2 linked regions of the Thermococcus onnurineus NA1 genome follow. The protein of the gene in region 1 binds, or shares a complex with, the protein of each later gene. Links are inferred from orthologs where the notes say so. Each region holds a gene or a part of one and is shown in the gene's direction. Other genes may lie near its edges. The genes, in order: TON_RS00570 and TON_RS01145.

What was found.
Region 2: TON_RS00570 (region 1) and TON_RS01145 share a complex: the UniProt entries of both Methanocaldococcus jannaschii proteins name them as parts of the RNA polymerase complex. The link is inferred for Thermococcus onnurineus NA1 from one-to-one orthologs.

The regions. Positions count from the first base shown.
Region 1 is NC_011529.1:83,160-91,693, forward strand. The notes cover bases 2,763-5,583. They hold TON_RS00570 (DNA-directed RNA polymerase subunit K), read left to right. Parts: upstream 2,763-3,996; coding sequence 3,997-4,170; downstream 4,171-5,583. Other genes in these bases: TON_RS00545 (50S ribosomal protein L18e), read left to right, coding at 2,763-2,796; rplM (50S ribosomal protein L13), read left to right, coding at 2,803-3,231; TON_RS00555 (30S ribosomal protein S9), read left to right, coding at 3,243-3,650; TON_RS00560 (DNA-directed RNA polymerase subunit N), read left to right, coding at 3,684-3,881; TON_RS00575 (hypothetical protein), read left to right, coding at 4,177-5,202. Also shown: TON_RS00520 (30S ribosomal protein S13), read left to right, coding at 62-511; TON_RS00525 (30S ribosomal protein S4), read left to right, coding at 522-1,064; TON_RS00530 (30S ribosomal protein S11), read left to right, coding at 1,061-1,480; TON_RS00535 (DNA-directed RNA polymerase subunit D), read left to right, coding at 1,509-2,291; more of TON_RS00545, read left to right, coding at 2,434-2,762; more of rpsB, read left to right, coding at 5,584-5,822; TON_RS00590 (50S ribosomal protein L40e), read left to right, coding at 6,009-6,167; TON_RS00595 (PadR family transcriptional regulator), read right to left, coding at 6,266-6,592; TON_RS00600 (FUN14 domain-containing protein), read left to right, coding at 6,717-7,016; TON_RS00605 (lipopolysaccharide biosynthesis protein), read left to right, coding at 7,041-8,363; TON_RS00610 (metallophosphoesterase family protein), read right to left, coding at 8,335-8,534. UniProt on the Methanocaldococcus jannaschii protein: DNA-dependent RNA polymerase (RNAP) catalyzes the transcription of DNA into RNA using the four ribonucleoside triphosphates as substrates.
Region 2 is NC_011529.1:188,527-196,908, forward strand. The notes cover bases 4,762-7,430. They hold TON_RS01145 (DNA-directed RNA polymerase subunit H), read left to right. Parts: upstream 4,762-5,806; coding sequence 5,807-6,055; downstream 6,056-7,430. Other genes in these bases: TON_RS01150 (DNA-directed RNA polymerase subunit B), read left to right, coding at 6,072-7,430. Outside these bases: TON_RS01105 (phospholipase C/P1 nuclease family protein), read left to right, coding at 1-631; aminomethyl-transferring glycine dehydrogenase subunit GcvPA, read left to right, coding at 778-2,118; aminomethyl-transferring glycine dehydrogenase subunit GcvPB, read left to right, coding at 2,119-3,627; TON_RS01120 (hypothetical protein), read left to right, coding at 3,741-4,049; more of TON_RS01150, read left to right, coding at 7,431-8,382. UniProt on the Methanocaldococcus jannaschii protein: DNA-dependent RNA polymerase (RNAP) catalyzes the transcription of DNA into RNA using the four ribonucleoside triphosphates as substrates.

The DNA.
Region 1 (8,534 bases):
TCAAATCCCCGTCCCGGCGCCAAAATCCTCTCTGAAGGATTGATATGGAGGTGTATTCGTAATGACGGACAACTTCAGACACATCGTCCGTGTAGCGGGAGTTGATTTGGACGGAAATAAGCAGCTGAGATGGGCCCTTACGGGCATCAAGGGCATAGGGATAAACTTCGCTACCATGGTGCTCAGGGTTGCAGGGATTGACCCGTACATGAAGACCGGTTACCTGACCGACGAGCAGGTCAAGAAGATTGAGGAGATCCTCGAGGATCCGGTCGCCCATGGAATCCCGACTTGGGCAGTCAACAGGCCAAAGGACTATGAGACCGGTAAGGACATGCACCTTATCACCGCCAAGCTCGTCATGGCCTGGCGTGAGGACATCAACAGGCTCAGGAGAATCAGGGCTTACCGCGGCATAAGGCACGAGCTCGGACTGCCGCTCAGGGGACAGAGAACTAGGTCGAACTTCAGGCACGGTACCACTGTCGGCGTGAGAAGGAGAAAGAAGTGAGGTGGTGTAAATGGGAGACCCTAAGAGGCAGAGGAAGAAGTACGAGACTCCCTCTCACCCGTGGATTAAGGAGAGGCTTGACAGAGAGCGTGTGCTCATGAAGAAGTACGCCCTCAAGAACAAGAAGGAGCTCTGGCGCCACGAGACCCAGCTCAAGGAGTTCAGGCGTAGAGCCAGGCGCCTCCTTGCGGCGAGGGGCAAGCAGGCTGAGATCGAGAGGGCCCAGCTCCTCCAGAGGCTCAACAGGCTCGGCCTTCTTCCGGCCGATGCCGTCCTGGATGACGTTCTCTCCCTTACCGTTGAGGATGTCCTCGACAGGCGCCTTCAGACCATTGTCTTCAAGAAGGGACTCGCCAGGACCATCAGGCAGGCCAGGCAGCTCATAGTCCACGGCCACATCGAGGTCAACGGCCAGATAATCCGCTCTCCGGGTTATCTCGTCCTTAAGGAGGAGGAAGACACCATAACCTACTCCAAGACCTCTCCTTTCGCGAAGGAGAGCCACCCCGAGAGAATGGTTATCGAACAGGCTAAGCAAGGTGAGGCCTCATGAGCGAGGAACAGCAGGTTGTTAACCTTAAGAAGAAGGAGAAGTGGGGCGTTGCCCACATCTACTCCTCCTATAACAACACCATCATCCACATTACCGACCTCACCGGGGCCGAGACCGTCTCCAGGTGGAGCGGCGGTATGGTCGTTAAGGCTGACAGGGACGAGCCCTCGCCCTACGCGGCTATGATTGCCGCCAAGAGGGCCGCCGAGGAGGCCATGGAGAAGGGCTTCGTCGGTGTTCACATCAAGGTCCGCGCTCCGGGAGGAAGCAAGAGCAAGACCCCCGGTCCGGGTGCCCAGGCAGCCATCAGGGCCCTCGCTAGGGCCGGCCTGAGGATAGGAAGGGTTGAGGACGTCACCCCGATTCCGCACGATGGCACTAGGCCGAAGGGCGGAAGAAGGGGTAGGCGTGTCTGACCCTACAACTTCTTTTTTGGTGGTGCAAATGGAGCCAAAGTTTCGCATTCTTGAGAAAAGGGAGGACTCGATTAAGTTCATCGTTGAGGGAATTGATATTCCATTCGCCAACGCCCTCAGGAGAACCATCTTAGCCGAGGTTCCGACCTTTGCGGTTGACGAGGTTGAGTTCTTCGAGAACGATTCCGCCCTGTTTGACGAGATAATTGCCCACAGGCTGGCCATGATTCCGCTCACCACTCCGGTGGAGAGGTTTTCCCTCGATGCCCTCGAGCTTGACGATTACACCGTTACCCTCTCTCTCGAGGCAGAGGGGCCGGGTATGGTCTACTCTGGTGACCTCAAGAGCGACGACGAGGGAGTTAAGCCGGCTAACCCGAACATACCGATAGTCAAGCTGGCCGAAGGCCAGAATCTCACGCTGAACGCTTATGCCAAGCTCGGTCGCGGAAAGGACCACGCCAAGTGGCAGCCGGGCTTCGTCTACTACAAGTACCTCACGAAGATCCACGTGAGCAAAGATGTTCCAGACTGGGAGGAGCTCAAGGCTTTGGCTGAGAAACGCGGTCTGCCCGTTGAGGAGACCGACGAGGAGCTCGTCATAACTACCACGAAGGCTTTCTACCTTCCGAGGAAGTTTGAGCCGTACGAGGGCGATAAGATTAGGGAAGAGGTAGTGCCCAATACGTTCGTCTTTACTGTGGAAAGCAATGGAGAGCTCCCCGTTGAGGAAATCGTCACCATAGCCCTCAAAATCCTCATGAGGAAGAGCGATAGATTTATAAGCGAACTCCATAAATTAGCGGACTGACGCGGGGGTAGCCGAGCCTGGTCAAAGGCGCGGGATTCAGGGTCCCGTCCCGTAGGGGTTCCGGGGTTCAAATCCCCGCCCCCGCACCATAATTCACGCTCACCCCGTCCCTCGGTGCGAGAATTGTGAAGGAGGAATGCTCATGAAGAGAACCGGTCCAACCGACATTAACCTGAGGAGGCTCATCCGCTACCTCAGAAAGAAGTCGAACGAGGAAGGAGTTAAGATATGGAAGGACATTGCCTGGCGTCTTGAGAGGCCTAGGAGGCAGAGGGCTGAAGTGAACGTCAGCAAGATCAACCGCTACACCAAGGAAGGCGACACTGTCATCGTCCCGGGAAGCGTTCTTGGAGCCGGAAAGCTCGAGCACAAGGTCGTCGTTGCGGCGTGGAAGTTCAGCGAGACTGCTAAGAAGAAGATAACCGAGGCCGGTGGAGAGGCCATCACGATTGAGGAGCTCATTGAGAGAAACCCGAAGGGAAGTGGAGTAATCATAATGGAGTGATGGGCCATGAGGATTATTAACGCTGAAGGACTCATACTTGGAAGGCTCGCCTCGAAGGTTGCCAAGATGCTCCTTGAGGGCGAGGAAGTGGTCATAGTTAACGCCGAGAAGGCCATCATCACCGGCAACAGAGAGGACATCTTCGCCAAGTACAAGCAGAGAACCGAGCTGAGAACCAGGACCAACCCAAGGAAGGGTCCGTTCTATCCCAAGAGGAGCGACGAGATAGTCAGGAGAACCGTCAGGGGCATGCTTCCATGGAAGACCGACCGCGGAAGGAAGGCCTTCAAGAGGCTTAAGGTCTACGTTGGAATTCCGAAGGAGTTCGAGGGCAGGGAGCTTGAGACTATAAGCGAGGCCCATATGTCGAAACTTGCCACACCCAAGTACGTTACCGTTGGCGAGGTCGCCAAGTTCCTCGGTGGAAAGTTCTGAGGTGAGAGAAGATGAGGGTCATCCAGACTGCTGGAAAGAGGAAGACGGCCGTTGCGAGGGCCACCATTAGGGAAGGAAAGGGTCGCGTCAGGATCAACCACAAGCCGGTTGAGATAATCGAGCCAGAAATTGCGCGCTTCACAATCATGGAGCCTCTCGTCCTTGCCGGCGAGGAGATCGTCAGCAAGGTTGACATCGACGTCAAGGTCGAGGGCGGCGGCTTCATGGGTCAGGCAGAGGCTGCCCGCGTTGCCATCGCCAGGGCTCTCGTGGAGTGGACAAACGACATGAACCTCAAGGAAAAGTTTATGAAGTACGACAGGACAATGCTCGTCGGAGACAGCAGAAGAACCGAGCCGCACAAGCCCAACCGCTCCACTAAGGGTCCGAGGGCCAAGAGGCAGAAGTCCTACCGCTGACCCCTTTAATATTCATTTGAGAAGGTGATACGGGTGATAGTTCCCGTCAGGTGCTTCACGTGTGGAAAGGTAATAGGCGACAAATACTATGAGTTTAAGGCCCGCGTTGAGAAGGGCGAGGATCCCGAGAAGGTCCTAGATGACCTCGGGGTCGAGAGGTACTGCTGCAGGAGAACCCTGCTGAGCCACGTCGAGCTCATCGACCAGGTAATGGTTTACAAGGTGTACTGAAAAACCGCATTTCTGGGGGGCCGTGGGGTAGCTTGGTCTATCCTCCCGGCTTGGGGTGCCGGAGACCCGGGTTCAAATCCCGGCGGCCCCACCAAAATTTGCACGGGTGGTTGGAATGTTTAAGTACACGAGGTTTGAAAGGGCGAGGATTGTGGGGGCGAGGGCCCTCCAGATAGCGATGGGTGCGCCCATACTCATAGACGTTCCGGAAGGAATCACGCCGCTCGATGCCGCGTTGCTCGAGTTCGAGAAGGGCATAATACCGCTCACCGTAATAAGGCCGAGCTGATGAGAGATGACGGTGATAGAGAACGTAATCGGCAGGGTCGCGGTGCTCAAGGGCGGGAAGTACTCCGTTGAGGTAGACGTTATTACAAGCTCGGGCTTCGGCCGCTTCGCGGCTCCGATAGACGAGAACCCGAGCCTCTATATAGCTGAGGCCCATCGGGCTGTCAGCGAGGTCGACGAGATAATAGGGCCCGAGCTGATAGGCTTCGACGCGAGCGAACAGGAGCTCATAGACAGCTACCTGTGGGAGATAGACGGCACCGAGGACTTCAGCCACATTGGTGCCAACACAGCTCTGGCCGTCTCGATAGCAGTTGCCAAAGCTGCGGCGAGTGTCAAGAGGATGCCCCTCTACAGCTACATCGGTGGAACTTTCACCACTGAACTGCCCGTTCCAATCCTCGAGATAGCCAACGGTGAGGACTTCGACTACTACGTTATGGTCCGTGACCTCATGGAGATAACCGACGTGGTCGATGCGGCTACAAAAGTGCTTGAGAACGCCGAGGGCAGCACTGTTGAGGCTCTGTCAAAAGCCACTGAAAAAGCTGGTGATGAGCTTGGCCTTGAGGTGGCGCTCGGTCTCGTCCAGAAGAGGCCAATGGAGACCGAAGAAGTGCTCTCAATCGTCGAGGACAATAACATAGCTTACATAAAGCCTATCGGCGACGAAGAGCTGTTCCTCGAGCTAATAGCTGGCACTCACGAGGTGTTCGTGGACGGCGAGCACCTCTTCCGCGAGAAGGACATACTCGACAGGCGCTACTATAATGCGTTGTCCATAAAGCCTATCAATCTGGGCACGCTCACCGACTTATACAACCTTGTGAACGACGCGAAGTCGGAGAGAATTACTCCAATCCTCGCGGAGGCTCTCTACGAGTCCTCCGACGAGGCACTGGCCCACCTTGCGGTGGGTTTGAGATGCCCGGCGATGGTCCTGAGGAAGGATTCCATCGCCAAGCTGAACGAGCTGATAAGAATCGCCGAAGATTTGGGCGAAAGAGGTAGGATAATAACCTTTGAAGGATGAAGGAGGTGTGAAGAATGGAGGAATACCTCGTTCCACTCGACCAGTACCTTGCTGCCGGTGTCCACATCGGAACCCAGCAGAAGACCCAGGACATGAAAAAGTTCATCTACCGCGTTAGGCAGGACGGCCTCTATGTCCTCGACGTCAGGAAGACTGACGAGAGGCTTAGGATTGCCGGCAAGTTCCTCGCCAAGTTTGATCCGGAGAGTATCCTCGCTGTGAGCGTCAGGCTCTACGGCCAGAAGCCAGTCAAGAAGTTCGGCGAGGTTACCGGCGCCAGAGCCATACCGGGCCGTTTCCTTCCGGGAACCATGACCAACCCCCAGGTCAAGAACTTCTTCGAGCCAGACGTTCTCATAGTCACTGACCCGAGGGCAGACCACCAGGCCATGAAGGAGGCCATTGAGATAGGCGTTCCGATAGTTGCTCTCGTCGACACCGAGAACTTCCTTAGCTATGTCGATGTTGCCATTCCAACCAACAACAAGGGTAGGAAGGCTCTCGCGCTCATCTACTGGATCCTCGCTAGGGAGATACTCTACAACAGGAAGGAGATAGAGAGCAGGGAGGACTTCAAGGTTCCGGTTGAGGACTTCGAGATGCGCATAGTCAGAACCTGAGGGCAAAGCTTTTTAATTTCCCCAATTTACTCTCCCTCGCGCGGGGGTGCCCGAGCCTGGCCAAAGGGGGCGGACTTAAGATCCGCTGCCGTAGGGCTGCGCGGGTTCGAATCCCGTCCCCCGCACCAAAGCTTTAAAAGTGAGAAGGAATAGGTGTGTTGGATTCAAGATCATGGGGTGATTACGATGGCGAGATTCCCGGAGGCTGAGGCCAGGATATTTAGGAAGTACATCTGCATGCGCTGCGGTGCCACTAACCCGTGGAAGGCAAAGAAGTGCAGGAAGTGCGGCTACAAGGGCCTTCGCCCGAAGGCTAGGGAGCCGCGCGGTGGAATGGGACGCTGAGGGCTTTAGCCCTCTTGTATTTCTCCATTTGGAGCTTTTCTTCGATATTTCATTGGCACTAGATGCCAGGGAGATTTGAGAAATTTTGAGAAAAGCATTTATTCCTTGAGTTTCAAGAGCATCTGCTCGAGAAAAGCTATCCCCTCTTTAAGGAGCTTCTCCCCCTCAGGCGTGAGCCTGTAGTACTTCCTTGAGGGCTTCCCGGTTTCGCTCTCTTGCCATTCCGCTGTTACGTAGCCGTCCTTCTCCAGCTTGTAGAGGACAACGTATGAGCTAACGGTTGCTGGTTCGAAATTAAACGCCTCTTTTATCCTTTCCTTCAGCTCGTAGGCGTACATTGGCCTCTCTCTGAGCAGGCGGAGGATGTAGAGCCACAGAACCTCTTTGGTAATCTTATTTTTGAGTCTCTCCATGGGGCTCGTCATGCTCCCACTCCCAAACTTTTATGAAAACTTTTATGATCTACAAATATTTTGAAGTCGTTTAATTTAAACGTTTTGGGCAAAAACGTTTTATCTTCTATTGATGTAGGTGTCAGTGGTGGTGTGAATGGATTTGAACCTAAATGCCATGATTGGGGATATGGGTGTCGGTGGAATAGCAGGATTTCTGACAGGATTTGCTGTCAAAAAAGTCATGAAGTTGGCGATGGCCTTAATAGGCGCCTACCTGCTCAGCCTCTTCTGGCTTCAGCAGAAGGGAGTGATAACAATAAACACCGACAAACTCTTCAACCTCACTGGGGACCTAACGGCCCAGATAGCGTCCCTTGGCCAGAAAGTCCTTGGGATTCTGCCTGGAACCGGTGCATTCATAGCTGGCTTTTACCTAGGCTTCAGTAAAGGTTAAATTCTTCACTCCTATCTTTTATCCATGAGCTACGAGCGCCGCGTTCTCCTGAGACATTCACTGGCATCGATAATTGCCCTGGGACTGACGGGAATCAGCAGATTTCTTTACAATGTAATCGTCTCCAGGAGGTTTGGTGTTGAAGAGCTCGGTCGGGCAAACTCCCTGATTTCGCAGGCCTTTTTTCTGGCGATTCCCCTGAGCTTCTTTGCGGTTGCCCTCGGGAAGTATGCATCGGAGTTCCTTGGAAGTAACAGGGAGGAGGCCGTTCGTTCAATCACGCTTCCCTCTTTTCTCCTCCCGTTGGCTGGTCTTCTGTTGCTTCCGTTTAACGTTTACCTCTCCCTTTTGGCGGTCTTTAGAGGGATACAGCTTACTATAAGGAACTTCCTCTATGGCATCCACCGCGGTGAGCACTACGCCTATTTAATAACACTCGCCTTTTTGGGCTTCCTGACAGGCTTTTTGGTGCATGATGTCTTTGCTCCCTACTTGCTCTTTCTTGGGTTCATCTCTGCTTTTGCCCTTGTCTACTTGGTGAAATTTAACCTCATAGGAAGGCCCAGAAAGCGTGAACTTAAGCTTCTCCTATCCTACTCATCCTTTGCATTTCTCGGCACGCTTTCGGGTGTGTTTCTCATTCAGGGACCTTACTTCATGAGCGAATACCTCGCAGGGGCTGAAGTAGCAGGAAAAGTCTCTGCGGTTCTCTCGGCTGCATTCCTGCTCACTTATCTTCCCCAGGTGCTTCAGTCTGCTATAATGCCTCTCTTTTCCTATAAGTATGGAAAGAATGAGAATGAGTACATCAAGTTTTTAGCTGAGAAGACAACAAGGCTTTTAATTCTAGTAACTGGTGCGGCAATATTTGTTCTCATGCTCCTTGGTAGGGAGGTTCTGTCCTTCTTTTTCAGCTTTGATGTTGGTCCGGCTTTTTACATTGCCCTGATGGCGATGGAAGTTTACATTTCTTACAACCCGAGCATAGTTGCCCTCAATTCGACGGCCTACGTGAGAAACGGGACGATTGTTGCACTTCTTGGTGCGGTTATTTCTTTCCTTTCGTGGCTTTATCTTATACCTCTCTCCGGTTCGATCGGCGTTATGCTTGGCCTTCTTTTGGGATACTGGGTTATACTTATTGGCTCCGCCCACTACTCTCGCAAACTGCTTGGAATTTCTTGGGGGATATACAGTCCCCTCATCGTTGCCCTTGCCCTCCAGTCGCTGATCTTTCTGTCAAAAATTGCACTCCTAATTGGATTCCTCACTTTTTTAGCCTATGGGAGAAAAGATGTTAAAGAGATCCTGGGTCTGCTCAAATTTTTCCGTGGTAGAGAATCCTAATGAGCTCTTCTGGGAGGCCTTCCCTCTTTATCCTCTCCTCGACGAGCTTCTTGTCATAGTCTACTTCTATGAACTTGGTGTGAAGTGTATCGACGTCAACAAGGGCGAAGGTTGCCTTGTGCTCCCTTCCAGGTGGGAAGCCCACACTTCCTGGGCAGATAACCCTGCCGT
Region 2 (8,382 bases), 110 kb from region 1 along the record:
TGGGGACATCTACATAGCCGATAACGAAAACGGCCACATGAGCCTTGCCAATGGTGTTGCTTGGGCCTATGCCGATTTGGCAGCACACAACTCTTGGAGATACATGCTCTACTCAACTGGTCAGGACATAATTCTCTGGAGCGAATGGGGACACCTTGGCAGCTACTTCTGGACGAAGGAGCTTAGGAAGGGTGACTGGAGCGTTCTGAAACTCGAATTCAAGGGCGCCAGCTCGATAACTATCGTCTTCAAGGACATCGATATGCAGAATGTTTATGGTAGGACTCTCGGTTACGTCGAAATATATGACAAGAACTGGAACCTCATTGCCAAGTACGCCCAAGATCCAAACCTGTTCGTTGACACCAGTGTCACCGTTCCAGGAGACACTGTTTACATATACACCCACGTCGACAAAAACGACTGGTTCGACAGCGACGTCGATGGCTGGGCCATCAGAAACATAGAACTCCACGCCAACTTCGACATCAACGCCCCGAGCGGCTTCGAGACCCTTGATGGCAGAGAATACAGCAACGTCCAGTGGGCAGTCTATGAGAGCATGCAGTACAACATTAGGCTCGTTGCAGGTCTTATGGAGAAGTTCTTCGAAGATGTGGGCCTCTCATGAAGTCTTTTCTCTTTTACCAATTTTAAGCCGGCTGCAAGCCTCTCCAAGCTGTTCGCATTCTTATAACCATCTTACCTGAAACACAAAGCATATAATCTGCTGGGCATATTTTCAACGACCATCGTAAAGCTCAGAGGGTGATAGGCATGGGAAAGCACTACCTGCCTAACTCAGCACATAAGGATGAAATGCTGAAGAAAATCGGATTCAACTCAATTGAAGACCTCTTCTCCGACGTGCCTAAGGGCATGGTCAAGGAGTTCAACCTTCCCGAGGGTAGGAGCGAGTACGAGGTCTTTCTCGAGCTCAACGAAGTCCTCTCAAAGAACAAGACCGTCCTCGAAATGCCCAGCTTCCTTGGAGCGGGAACGTACTTCCACTACATTCCGGCTCACGTAAAATACCTAATCGAGAGGAGCGAGTTTCTCACCGCGTACACCCCATACCAGCCCGAGATAAGCCAAGGCATGCTCCAAGCGCTCTTCGAATACCAGAGCCTTATCGCGGAGCTCGTTGGCCTTCCGATAGTCAACTCTTCCATGTATGACTGGGGAACAGCCATGGCAGAAGCGGCATTAATGAGTGCCCGTGTAACCAGAAAGAACAAGTTCGTGGTTCCAGAGCACATGAGCCCGGAGAAGAAGAAAGTCCTTCATACCTACACCGCCGGGCCGGGACTTGAAATCGAGTACGTGAACTGGAACGAGCGCGGCCAGCTCGACCTCGAGGAGCTCAAGGAGAAAGTAGAAGGAGCCGCCGGGGTTTACGTCGAGATGCCCAACTTCTTCGGTATTCTTGAAGAGGAGATTCGAGCTATAGGTGAGATAGCCCACGATGCCGGGGCGCTCTTCGTTGTGGGCGTTGATCCAACGATACTCGGCATAGTTGAGGCTCCTGGAGAGCTCGGTGCGGACATAGTCGTCGGCGAGGCCGCTTACTTTGGAAACCCAATGAATTTCGGGGGCCCAAGAGCAGGTATATTCGCTGTCAGGGACGACAAAAAGCTCATCCGCCAGATGCCGGGAAGGATAATCGGAATGACGAAAGATGCCGACGGAAAGCGTGCCTTCGTGATGACCCTCCAGACGAGGGAGCAGCACATAAGGAGGGCGAAGGCAACCTCCAATATCTGTTCAAACGAAGCTTTGGTTGCCGTTGCAGCCGCGATACACCTCGCGAGCCTCGGTCCAAGGGGATTGAGGGAACTTGGCGAGGTAATCCTCAAGAACACGGCCTATCTCAAGAAGCGCCTGAGTGAGGTCGCCGAGATTCCTTTTGAGGGCGTGAACTTCAAAGATGTTCTCGTCCGCTTCGAGAAATCTTACGAAGAAATACACGAGGTCCTCCTTGAGAGAAACATCCACGGCGGCTTCTACCTCAAGCCACACTTCCCAGAGCTTGGCGAGAGCGCCCTCTTTGCGGCAACTGAAACAACAAGGAAGGAGTGGGTCGATGCCCTCATCGAGGCCCTTAGGGAGGTGGCCTGAATGTTCCGTCAGGCTAAGTGGGATGAACCGCTCATCTTCGAGCTTTCCCGTTCAGGTAGGGTCGGCTATACCCTTCCAAAGCCGATTGAGGACGTTGAGATCAGAGTCCCGGAAAAGCTCAAGCGCAAGAGCCCGCTCAACCTGCCAGAGCTCAGCGAACCGGAAGTCGTCAAGCACTATACAAGGCTCAGCGGGATGAACTACGGTGTTGACAGCGGCATATATCCACTCGGTTCATGTACTATGAAGTACAACCCAAAGATAAACGAGGAGATAGCCGGCCATCCGGGTGTTGCCTACGTCCACCCATACCAGGACGAGAGAACCATCCAGGGTGCTCTTAAGATAATGTGGGAGCTTGAAGGGTGGCTTAAGGAAATCACCGGAATGGATCGCTTCACGCTACAGCCTGCCGCCGGAGCCAACGGCGAGTTCACCGGAGTTATGATAATCCGCGCCTACCATCTTGACCGTGGAGAAACACAGAGGACTGAGATGCTAGTTCCAGACTCAGCGCACGGAACCAATCCCGCCTCAGCTGCCATGGCAGGTTTCAAAGTCATCGAGATCCCATCGAACGAGAACGGAACCGTTGATCTGGAGGCCCTCGAGAACGCCGTCAGCGAGAGGACTGCAGGTTTGATGCTCACCAATCCCAACACGCTCGGCATCTTCGAGGATGAGATACTTGAGATCGCCAAGATAGTTCACAAAGCTGGAGGCCTGCTCTATTACGATGGAGCAAACCTCAACGCCGTCCTCGGAAAGATAAGGCCCGGCGACATGGGCTTTGACATCGTCCACCTCAACCTCCACAAGACGTTCTCGACGCCCCACGGCGGCGGCGGTCCAGGAAGCGGCCCGGTTGGCGTCAAGGACTTCCTGAAGGACTACCTCCCGGTTCCGCTCGTTGGCTATGATGAGGAGAGCGGAAGGTACTACCTCGACTACAACGTGCCCAAGAGCATAGGGAAAGTTAAGGAGCTCTACGGCAACTTTGCAGTCATGGTAAGGGCTCTCACCTACCTCAAGATAATGGGGAGGGACGGACTGAAGGAAGCCAGCGAGATAGCGGTTCTCAACGCCAACTACCTCACACAGAAGCTCAAAGGAACCCGCGGCTACGAGCTGCCGCACAAGGAGCTCAGAAAGCACGAGGTGGTCTTCAGCGCCGAGCCCATGAAGAAGGAGACTGGCGTTAAAGCCCTTGATGTTGCCAAGAGGCTTCTCGACTTCGGCCTGCACGCGCCGACCATCTACTTCCCGCTGATAGTCCACGAGGCCCTCATGATAGAGCCAACCGAGACTGTGAGCAGGGAGGAGCTCGACGCCTACGTTGAAGCCCTCAAGAGGATAAGCGAAGAGGCCTACAGCAACCCCGAGCTTGTGAAGAGCGCACCACACAATACAGCGGTCAAGCGCGTGGATGATGTCCTAGCGGCGAAGAGGCCAATAATAACATGGCGCATGTACAGAGAGCTGAAGGAGAAGGGAGAAGTCGATATTTGATCTTTTTGTCCCTTCCCACCATTTTTTGCATTCCATCTGAGATCCTTCTTACTCAGATTTACACCGAAAGCTTAATAAATATGTAATAAATTACTTACATATGGGTGAAACAAATGGCAGAAGTATTGGGAAAGTCCGGGTTCGTTTCATACAGAGAGATTATAGAAGAGTATGAGGTTCCCATCAGGGGGTTTCTCTTCAAAGGAGGAACGCTTAAGGGAATATACGTTAGGGGTGGCCTTCTCCCTGTGACGGAAGAGCTCCCCAAGGACATCAACGAGGACATCCTTAGGGGAAAGGCCAGGAAGAAGCTCCTAGTCAGGGAGATCAAATATAAGGGAGCCGAGATCATTGAGATCTACATCCAGGACGGCTACATAACGTGGCCAGTCTACGAGGCGAGCCTTGATGAGACGAGCTGAGAATATGGAGCCCCGGGCGGGATTTGAACCCGCGACCGGCGGATTACAAGTCCGCCGCCCCGCCAGGCTAGGCTACCGGGGCACGGTCTAAAGACCGAGGGGAGAAATATAAAGTTTTCGTAACCTTCACGAGACTCTTCTCGAAGTCTCGAAGATGAATCTTCATCCCACATAGGCTCTGGAGAAGCCCATCGTAGTCATCACGAGACCACCGTAATCTTTATAAATCCACCCTGTATTCCCTACATTGGGTCGTGCCGCCGTAGCTTAGACGGTAGAGCGCTGGACTGTTAATCCAGTGGTCCCCGGTTCGAATCCGGGCGGCGGCGCCAGCAGTGGGCCCGTAGCTCAGCCTGGTCAGAGCGCGCGGCTCATAACCGCGTGGTCGGGGGTTCAAAGCCCCCCGGGCCCACCACAACAGCCCTTGCTTGCGCAAGCGCTGGCGGAAAAGGAGGTGCCTTTTCTACAAGTTGCATTTCTGAAATGGGTTTTTACTCACTTGCTCCTTTGGTGAGTGTTTCACTCTGGGAAGGCGCCCTTGGGGCGCTGATAAAAATGTGAAACTGCTTGAAAGGTTTGATTTAAAAGTTAAACCCCTTTAAACTTGCTTCTTGAACAGTGCACGACTGGCTTTTTGATCTTTGATGAGAAGGGCACTCTTTGATCAAACTTTGCAAAGCAAAGTTTGCTTGCCGAGCAAAAGTTTGATCAAAGTTTGTAGCTCTTTCTTGAAGTGCAGGTTCTTGAAGGGTTTTCTACTTGAAACCAATTGTTTTGGTGAGAACTCATCTAGGTGCTCCTTGTAAAGGGGTTTAACCCTAAAAAGACTCCCATAGGGCATCAAAAGAAAGCAAACTTTTTTGATAAGCTCTGCATTTTGTTTATTGTTCTCAATTAAAAACAGGGTTCTCAAGAGGAAGAAAAACCAAAACTTTTCCAAATGCGACAATACAGAGAGCTACAAACTTTTGGTGAAGCTTTCCCCAAAAGCTTCCCCCGCAAGCGCTGGCGAAAGAAGGCGTACTATTCTAAGGGTACTGGATTTTTAGCGGGTTTACTCATCGGATTGCCATTTCATAGTGTTTGCTCTCCTCAAGGCGTCCTCGGACGCCAGAATAAAAAGCAAACTTCTTAAAGGGCTACTTTTGGAGTTAAACCCTTTGCTAATGGGCCACAAAAAGAGTTCACGCTTGATGTTCGGCATTCTTATGATAACGGGCATCTTTTGATTAAACTTTGCTATGCAAAGTTTATTCGTCTGCGCGAAGTTTGATCAAATCTAAAAGAATAAAGCTTGTTTACCCACGTTAAAGCACGAAATAGAAGTACTCCCAAATACTCCCTTTTAAGAACTAACTCCCAATTTAAAGCCTCAAACGTTCTCCGTTTCTTACCAAAAACTGACCAATTTTGATCTTGTTTTGGTTGAATATGGCAATTGACCCCATAAAAAGCGAGTATGGCGCCAATATTCTATCACCAATAATGTCGAATCTCCAACAAATTCTAGCCATTTGGTCGTTTTTCCAGAAGTTCGAACCTCGAACCTATGCAGAGCCTTTATAAGTCTTTTCCAGTATTGGTGAACATACTAGTACACTAAAGTCGCTTTTCGGCGCGAAAAACGGTTCTTAAACTTTTCGTAACCGATATAAACTCCTACAAGCCAGTTACTACTCGAAAAGCTTATATACCGAAACCCGCAGGTGGGAGGTAGTGGTAATCATTCTTAAAAAATGTTAAGGGGGCAATTCTCGGTGGCGGCGAAAAAAGAATTTGATATATTCACCCATGAGCTGGTTCCCGAGCACAGAATACTCAGCGAGGAGGAGAAGGAGGAGCTCCTCAGGAAGTACAGAATTAAAATTTCTCAGCTTCCGCAGATTAAGGCCTCGGACCCGGCTGTTGTCGCTCTCGGTGCTAAGCCTGGAGACGTTCTCGAGATCAAAAGGAAAAGCCCAACGGCGGGCTATTATTACTACTATCGCCTCGTGGTGGAGGACTGATTCTTGAGGTGAGACCATGAGAGGGCCAACCGTTGTAGATGTTACTCCCGACGATCTTTGGCTCGTTATGGAAGCTTACTGGAAGGAGAAGGGACTGGTTAGACAGCACCTTGACTCTTACAACGCATTCATAGACTACGGAATGCAGCAGGTTATAAACGAGTTCGGCGGCATAAAGCCGGACATTCCTGACTTCGAGGTCAAGTTCGGAAAGATTCGCCTCGGCGAGCCTGAGTTCCAGGAGGCTCAGGGGCAAAGGAAGCCGCTCTACCCAATGGACGCTCGTATAAGGAACCTGACTTACTCAGCTCCACTTTACCTCGAACTCATTCCCGTCGTCAACGGCATTGCACAGGAGCCGGTTGAGGTTCGCATAGGCGAGCTCCCAATAATGCTCAAGTCAAAGGCCTGTAGGCTTTACGGCCTGAGCGACGAGGAGCTCATCAAGCTCGGCGAGGACCCGAAGGATCCAGGAGGATACTTTATCATCAACGGCTCTGAGAGGGTTATTGTCTCTATCGAAGACCTTGCCCCGAACAAGACCCTCGTCGAGAGAGACGAAAGGCAGAACAGAATTATAGCAAAGTGCTTCTCCTACAGACACGGATACAGGGCTCTAATCACCGTTGAGAGAAGAAAGGATGGTATTCTCTACGTCAACATCCCGAACGTTCCGAGACCTGTTAAGTTCGTCTACGTCATGCGCGCCCTCGGTCTTGAGAGCGACAAGGAGATAGTTGAAGCGGTAAGCGACGACCCGAGGATACAGCAGGTCCTCTTCGACAACCTCGAGGATGCCAGCGACATAATGAGCAGGGAGGAGGCTCTGGACTACATTGGTAAGCTTGCTTTGCCGGGCCAGCCGAAGGAGTACAGGCTTAGAAGAGCCGAGCACATCATAGACAACAACCTCCTGCCGCACATGGGCGTCGAGGAGAAAGACAGGCGCGCCAAGGCATACTACCTCGGCATGATGGCCCTTAAGGTCCTTGAGCTTTCCCTTGGCCTGCGTGGCGAGGATGATAAAGACCACTACGCCAACAAGAGGCTCAAGCTCGCCGGTGACCTCCTGAGAGACCTCTTCCGCGTCGCCTTCGGCCAGCTTGTTAAGGACATGCAGTACCAGATGACCAAGACCTACCAGAGGAAGGGCGAACGCTACACCTTTGAGAACATTCAGAGGTTCGTGAGAAACTCGATAAGACCAGACGTTCTCAGCGAGAGAATTGAGCACGCCCTTGCGACCGGTGCCTGGCCTGGTGGAAGAACCGGTGTAAGCCAGCTTCTTGACAGAACCAACTACATGTCAACCCTTTCTCACCTCAGGCGTGTCACTTCTCCGCTCAGCAGGGATCAGCCCCACTTCGAGGCCCGTGATCTACACGGAACCCACTGGGGCAGGATCTGTCCGACGGAAACGCCAGAAGGTCCAAACTGTGGTCTCGTCAAGAACCTGGCTTTGATGGCCCAGATAACCACCGGAATTCCTGAGGAGGAAGTCAGGGATTACCTTAACAGGCTTGGCGTCGTTCCGATCGAGGAGAAGAGGCCGAGTCTAGAGCTCTGGCGTGTCTATCTAAACGGTGTTCTCATTGGAACAGTTGAGGACGGAGAGAGACTTGTCAAGAGGATAAGGGCAGACAGAAGGAGCGGAAGGATAAGCGACGTCATCAACGTGGCTATCTACCAGGATGAGGAAGTGAAGGAAATCTATGTCAACAGCGACGACGGTAGGGTGAGAAGGCCTCTTATCATAGTCGAGAACGGCCAGCCAAAGCTCACCCGCGAACACGTCGAGGGCATAAAGAACGGAACGCTCACCTGGAGTGATCTCATCAAGATGGGTGTCATTGAGTATCTCGACGCCGAGGAAGAGGAGAACGCCTACGTTGCAACATGGCCGTGGGAAGTAACTGCAGAGCACACACACCTTGAGCTGATGCCCGCTGCCATACTTGGTATTCCAGCTTCGCTCGTTCCGTATCCTGAGCACAACGCTGCCCCGCGTAACACCTACGGTGCAGGTATGGCCAAGCAGAGCCTCGGTCTCGGCTGGGCCAACTTCAGGATTCGTGTTGACACCCGTGGTCACTTCATGCACTACCCGCAAGTTCCGCTCGTCAACTCAAGGATAATGAAGGCCGTCGGTTTCGAGGAGAGGCCAGCAGGTCAGAACTTTGTCGTCGCGGTTCTTAGCTACCAGGGATACAACATGGAGGATGCAATCATAATGAACAAGGCCTCCATTGAGAGGGGACTCGCGAGGAGTACCTTCTTCAGAACCTACGAAGCCGAGGAGAAGCGCTACCTCGGTGGTCAGACCGATC